DNA from 2 places in the Dyadobacter sp. 22481 genome. Region 1 is predicted to be linked to the other one. Evidence: riboswitches for the same ligand, from Rfam matches in the RefSeq annotation. Region 1 holds a riboswitch; the other holds the start of a gene.
The links. Region 1 has a riboswitch for thiamine pyrophosphate ahead of thiS (sulfur carrier protein ThiS). Riboswitches for the same ligand answer to the same signal wherever they lie in the genome.
Positions count from the first base shown of each region.

Region 2: it holds a riboswitch for thiamine pyrophosphate, as region 1 does, so the genes downstream of both, ACTJJJ_RS26370 (TonB-dependent receptor) here and thiS (sulfur carrier protein ThiS) in region 1, are expected to answer to the same signal.

Region 1 covers NZ_JBQENV010000003.1:713,385-716,809, forward strand. The annotation lists gene ACTJJJ_RS21740 (bile acid:sodium symporter family protein) at 1-957, shown strand, start outside; gene ACTJJJ_RS21745 (GNAT family N-acetyltransferase) at 1,202-1,705, opposite strand; TPP riboswitch at 1,848-1,943, shown strand; gene thiS (sulfur carrier protein ThiS) at 2,018-2,221, shown strand; gene thiC (phosphomethylpyrimidine synthase ThiC) at 2,271-3,425, shown strand, end outside.
Region 2 covers NZ_JBQENV010000004.1:79,212-82,636, forward strand. The annotation lists gene rocD (ornithine--oxo-acid transaminase) at 1-808, opposite strand, end outside; TPP riboswitch at 1,019-1,113, shown strand; gene ACTJJJ_RS26370 (TonB-dependent receptor) at 1,184-3,425, shown strand, end outside.

The DNA of each region.
Region 1 (3,425 bases):
TTGAAAGGTTTTACCTATACCACCGTCATTTTCGCGGCGGTAACCACGGCATTGTACTACCCGCAGCACTTCCTCACCGTCGGTGAATTCAAACTTTCGACCCTCATTACCCCATTGATCCAGATCATCATGTTCGGGATGGGGACTTCCATGAGCTTCGGCGATTTTGTAGGGGTAGTTAAAATGCCAAAAGGTGTGCTTATCGGCGTCGTGAGCCACTTTATCATTATGCCGACCATCGGCTATACATTGGCGAACATCAGCGGCTTCCCACCTGAAATCGCGGCGGGTATCATCCTCATCGGCTGCTCACCCAACGGAATGGCTTCCAATGTGATCTCTTACCTCGCGAAAGCGAACCTGGCATTGTCTATTACCATTACTGCCATTTCAACCATGCTCGCGCCGTTGGTAACACCGGTACTCATGAGCTTGCTTGCAGGCGCTTTCGTGCAGATCGACACTTTGCATATGATGTGGGATATTATTAAAATGGTGATCATTCCGATCGGCGCGGGATTGGTCTTCAACAAGCTGTTCAGCGGAAAAGTGAAATGGCTGGACGCTGCTATGCCGCTGGTTTCGATGGGTGGGATCGCGTTCATCATCGTGATCATCACCGCTGCCGGCCGCGACAGCCTTTTGTCGATCGGTCCCGCATTGCTGTTGCTCGTATTGATCCACAACCTCTCGGGTTACACGCTCGGCTACTGGTCGGGCCGCCTGTTCCGCATGAGCGAGCGCGATTGCCGTACGATAGCCATTGAAGTAGGCATGCAAAATGGCGGATTAGCTTCCGGTATCGCGAAGGAAATGGGTAAAATGGCCACCGTGGGCCTCGCCCCGGCCATTTTCGGGCCGTTGATGAACATTACCGGCTCCATACTCGCCTCCTGGTGGCAAGGCAAGCCCACCGGCGATGAAGAAACTTACGTAGAAACGGGCAGAGCCCATTAAAAGAAAACGAGGCGCAGTCTTAAGCTGCGCCTCGTTTCGTATTGTCAGGTGTTGTTCAGTGTGGTCAATAATAGTCAAGTGTTGTCAAGTTTTGTCATGCTGAGCGAACCGGGCCGCCGGGGCGGTCGAAGCACTAGTACAACGTTGCAATTTCACCGTACGGACTGTCTTCGACCGCCCGGTTCGCTAAGACTGACATTTTTCGATTCTCCATTCTCCATTCTCCATTCTCCCTTTCCTCCTTTCAATCCTCTTCCAACAAAAGCTGCATATAAACCAAATCCAGCCACTGGTCAAATTTATAGGCTACCTCTTTGAGATATCCCTTCTCCACAAACCCATATTTCTTGTGAAATTCAATACTAGCACGGTTTGAAGCATCGATACATCCGATCATCGTATGCAGGCCCGATTCCTTCGCACGCTGGATAAGGCTACCGAGCAACTTCCCGCCCACGCCCATTCCGCGCGACTTCTCGTCGAGGTAAATCGAATGCTCTACACTGAATTTGTACCCGATTTTCGGGCGGAAAATATTATAGGACCCATAACCGATTACTTCGCCTTCCAATTCCGCTACGATCACCGGCATTCCGTCATAGAACATCTGTTCAAACCAGGCCTTTTGTTGTTCCAAGGTCCGGGGTTCGTAGTCATAAATAGCCGTGGTGTTCAGAATAGCGTGGTTGATTATTTCCAACAGCGAAGGCAGATCCTTAGGAGCAGCACTTCTGATGATCAAATCCATCAAAATAAAGCAGGTCGTTATACAGGTTTTTATATTAGGGTCAAAAATACCTTAATATTTTAAAAAATTTCACGTCTTATCCACGTTCCGTCTTACGTTTTTTTCTAATTCTTTTGAAAATCATGAATTTCGAATAGCTTTGCTTCAACTTTAGGGGTGTCCCGACATGCGGACTGAGATCATACCCTTTGAACCTGATGCAGCTAGTACTGCCGAAGGGAAAAGCAGCAGTTACCGTGCACGTAGCTCCGTCTATTCTTTCGTCACCGGTCCATTCCTAAGGTTTTTTGTATTTAAAAAACTGAACCAGGAATGGAAATCATCCTAAACGGCCAGGCAAAGCAAATCGCCGACCCTTACACGGTAGGGCAGCTCGTATCCGAACTATTTTCGGCTAACGGCAAGGGCATCGCCGTGGCCATCAACCAATCGGTAGTCCCGAAATCCGACTGGCCCATCCGCCAGCTTTCCCCCAACGACCAGATCACGCTCATTACCGCTACGCAAGGCGGCTAGCATTGCATTGTCCTGTATCCCACCATTTTTAAAACCTGAAAACATGATCATGAAGACAGAAAAAACGCCGGAAACCATCACGCGTGCCCCGTTTCCAAATTCGCAGAAAATATATGTTAAAGGGCAGATCCATGACATTTCAGTAGCAATGCGCGAGATTTCGCTGACTAATACGCGCATTCACGGCGGCGCGCGTCCGGGAAAACCAGGCGCGAGCGAGCCTAATGAACCGGTTACCGTTTACGACACCAGCGGCCCCTATACCGACCCGAATATTGAAATAGACGTCAAGAAAGGCCTTCCCGCATTACGTGCGGAGTGGGTACGCGGTCGCGGGGACGTGGAGGAGCTGGAAACGATTTCTTCTGAATACGGCCGGATGCGCCTCGCCGATGCAAAACTGGATCACTTGCGGTTCGCACATAATGCGAAGCCATTGCGCGCCAAAGCCGGAATGAACGTTTCCCAGCTGCATTATGCCAAAAAAGGCATTATCACACCTGAAATGGAATACATTGCCATCCGCGAAAACCAGCGAATCGACTTGCACTTGGCGTCTTTGAATGGCAAGGCAGGCGCTTTGGCACACCAGCACGCGGGCCACAGCTTCGGGGCAAATACGCCTAAAAGCCACATTACCGCTGAGTTTGTGAGAGAGGAGGTAGCCGCGGGAAGAGCGGTAATCCCCTCGAACATCAACCACCCTGAAAGCGAACCGATGATCATCGGACGAAACTTCCTGGTGAAGATCAATGCCAATATCGGGAACTCGGCCGTATCGTCGAGCATTGAAGAAGAGGTGGAAAAAGCCGTGTGGGCTTGCCGCTGGGGTGCGGATACCATCATGGATCTGTCGACCGGCAAGAACATCCACGAAACGCGCGAGTGGATCATCCGCAACACGCCCGTACCGATCGGTACCGTGCCCATTTACCAGGCTTTGGAAAAAGTAAACGGTAAAGCCGAAGATCTGACCTGGGAGCTTTTCCGCGATACATTAATCGAACAGGCCGAACAGGGTGTGGATTACTTCACAATCCATGCGGGCGTACTGCTGCGCTACATTCCGCTGACCGCCAAACGCATTACCGGAATTGTTTCGCGCGGCGGGTCAATTATGGCAAAATGGTGCCTTGCGCATCATAAAGAGAACTTCCTGTACACGCATTTCGAGGAAATATGCGAGATCATGAAGGCTTACGAC
Region 2 (3,425 bases), on a different contig from region 1:
CGGATAATGCTTTTCCGAGTACCAAAATATCCGGCTTCACGCCCTCCCAGTCGCACGCCAGGCGCTTGCCCGTACGCCCGATGCCGGTTTGCACCTCATCGGCGATGAAAAGCACGTTGTATTTTGTACACAAATCGCGCACACCTTTCAGATAACCTTCATCCGGCACCACCACACCAGCCTCTCCCTGAATGGGTTCCACCATGAATCCGGCAATATTGGGGTCGCTTTTCAGGACATTTTCAAGTGCACCAAGGTCGTTGTAGGGAATGATTTCGTAGCCGGGCAGGAACGGACCGTAATCATTGGTCGACGACGGGTCCGTCGAAGAAGATATCGCCGCCAGTGTCCTGCCCCAGAAGTTACCTGCCGCGTACACCGTTTTCGCTTTGCCGGGCTCGATACCCTTCACTTTATACGCCCATTTCCGGGTCAATTTCAGCGCAGTTTCACCTCCTTCGACGCCGGAATTCATCATTAGAACTTTATCATACCCGAAGTATTCGCAAAGAAATTGCTCGCATTCGCCCAAGCGGTCGTTATAGAATGCCCGCGACGTCAGCGTTAGTTTTTGTGCCTGTTCGATCATCGCCTGCACGATCTTTGGGTGGCAATGCCCCTGGCTCACCGCGCTGTAAGCCGAGAGAAAATCGAAGTACTGCTTCCCTTCCACATCCCACAAAAAAACGCCCGAGCCCCGTTCGATCACTACCGGCATCGGTTTGTAGTTATGCGCGCCAAAGCGGTATTCGAGGTCAATGGCGTGTTTGGAGGCGCTGATATCGGGTGTGTCTGTATAGTTTGGCATTGTAATTCAGGCAGTTATTAAGTTCGCATTGAAATATGTAAAAATACAGAAAACGACGTTAATATGCCGATACACGCAAGATATGTGTTGAATTTAATTGGTTATATTATTATTGAAAACCTTTCATGTACAAAACCTTAATCCTGAGTCGCGCCAGGACAATAAACCGGGGTCACTTGTAACATCCCTTCCAAACACTTAATTTTGCAGCATAATCTCAAGGGGTGCCCTACCGAACGGGCTGAGATCATACCCATTTAACCTGATCCGGGTAATGCCGGCGTAGGGAGAGAAAGCCGGAACCGGCTGTTTTCTGTTCACATTTTATCGAACTTTCGGATAGGTGGCCCCTGCCTGTTGTAATTGACTATCGCAATGCGAAAAATTACTACCTATCTACTGGCGCTGTCGTTAAGCACCACCTCGCTCCTCTCTTTTGCACAAAAAAGCATTTCCGGCCGCATTACAGATGCCGAAGACGGTAAACCTCTGCCCGGCGCGACGGTCAAAGCAGGCGAAATCCGCGGCACGAGCACGGATAAGGACGGGAATTTTATTCTGAAAAACATTTCAGACAATATCGACGCCCTCGACATTTCCTACATCGGTTACCAAACTTCGAAGATATCGCTTGGCGGCTCCGAAAAAGTCAATGTTAAACTGACAAAGAGCACTTACCAGGCCGATGAGGTCATTATCAACGCCACCCGCGTGAATGATAAAACGGGTATGGCTTACACCAACGTAACCGCCGCCCAAATAGACAAGCAGAACATGGGGCAAGACCTTCCCGTGCTCCTCAACTTCTCTCCTTCCCTCGTGAGCACGAGCGACGCGGGCGGTGGTGTGGGCTACACGGGTATACGCATACGGGGCTCCGATGCGACCCGCATTAACGTGACAGTGAACGGCATTCCTTATAATGATGCGGAAAGCCAGGGTGTTTTCTGGGTCAATATGCCCGACTTTGCGTCGTCGGTGAGTAGCATCCAGATCCAACGCGGCGTGGGGACCTCTACCAACGGCGCCGGTGCGTTCGGCGCTTCGGTGAATATCAATACCAATGCATTTCGCGAAACGGCTTATGCGGAGCTGAATAACTCATACGGCTCTTTCAATACGTTCAAAAACACATTGAAAGTCGGCTCGGGACTGATTAAGGATAAGTTCACATTCGATGCACGGCTATCGCGGGTTTCTTCGGACGGCTTTGTAGATCGTGCTTCCTCGGAATTGCACTCCTATTACCTTTCGGGCGGGTATTTCGGCAAGAAGAGTTTTGTGCGCGTGAATGTATTTTCGGGCAAAGAACGCACTTACCAGTCGTGGAACGGTGTACCGGAGGCTAAACTCCGCGGGGACCGCGAGGGCGTTCTGGCTTATATTGACAGAAATTATTTAGGAGAAAAAGACGCACAAAACCTGCTCAATTCCGATAACCGGACTTATAATTCATATACTTACAAAAACGAAGTCGACAACTACCGCCAGGACCATTACCAGATCGTTTCCTCCCACAACCTGAGTAACAAACTGACATTCAACCTCAACGCGTTCCTCGTACGCGGCCTGGGCTATTACGAACAATACCGCGCGGCAGACGATTACAGCAAATACAACCTGCCTAACGTGGTTATCGGCAAAGACACCCTCACCAGCACCGATATCATCCGCCGCCGCTGGCTGGATAATTACTTTTACGGAACTACATTTTCATTCGACTATAACAGTTTCAAAAAACTTACCGCCAGTTTTGGCGGCGGCTGGAACCAGTACGACGGCGACCATTACGGACAGATCATCTGGGCGCGCAATGCGGGAAATATCGAAAACGAGCATCAATACTATTTCAGCACGGGCAAAAAGAAAGATTTTAACCTGTACGGAAAGCTCTACTATGCTTTTACAGACAAGCTAACCGCATTTGCCGATCTGCAATACCGTCGCGTAAGCCATGCCATTCATGGAACCGACAATGACCTCGTTCAGCTCGCGTTCGATCAGTCGTATTCATTTTTTAATCCAAAGGCAGGTCTTACTTATCAATTGGCTGAGCAAAGTTCCGTTTACGCATCATACAGCATCGGAAACCGCGAACCTAACCGTGATGATTTCACTTCCTCTACCGCCAATCTCTTCCCAAAAAGCGAGCGTTTGCAGAATGTCGAAGCCGGTTTCCGTACGCAGCAAGGCAAATGGGCGTTTTCAGCGAACTACTATCTGATGAGCTACAAAAACCAGCTTGTACTCACCGGCCAGATCAATGACGTAGGCGGTTCCGTACGCGTGAACGTGCCTAAAAGCTACCGCACCGGCATCGAGCTGGAAGGGGCGGTAGTTTTCAATAACCACCTGAAATGGAATGCAAATGTTACCTTCAGTCTGAATAAAATCAAAAACTTTACGGAATACATTGTCGACTATGATAACGGCGGTTATCAAACCGTGAATCACGGCAAGTCGGATATTTCCTTCTCACCGAATGTGATCGCGGGAAGCCAGTTCACTTACGCGCTGCGTAAAAACCTTGAGCTGGCCCTACTGACGAAATATGTGGGTAAACAATATCTGGACAATACTTCAACCGAAACCCGCAGACTCGACGCTTACCTGACCA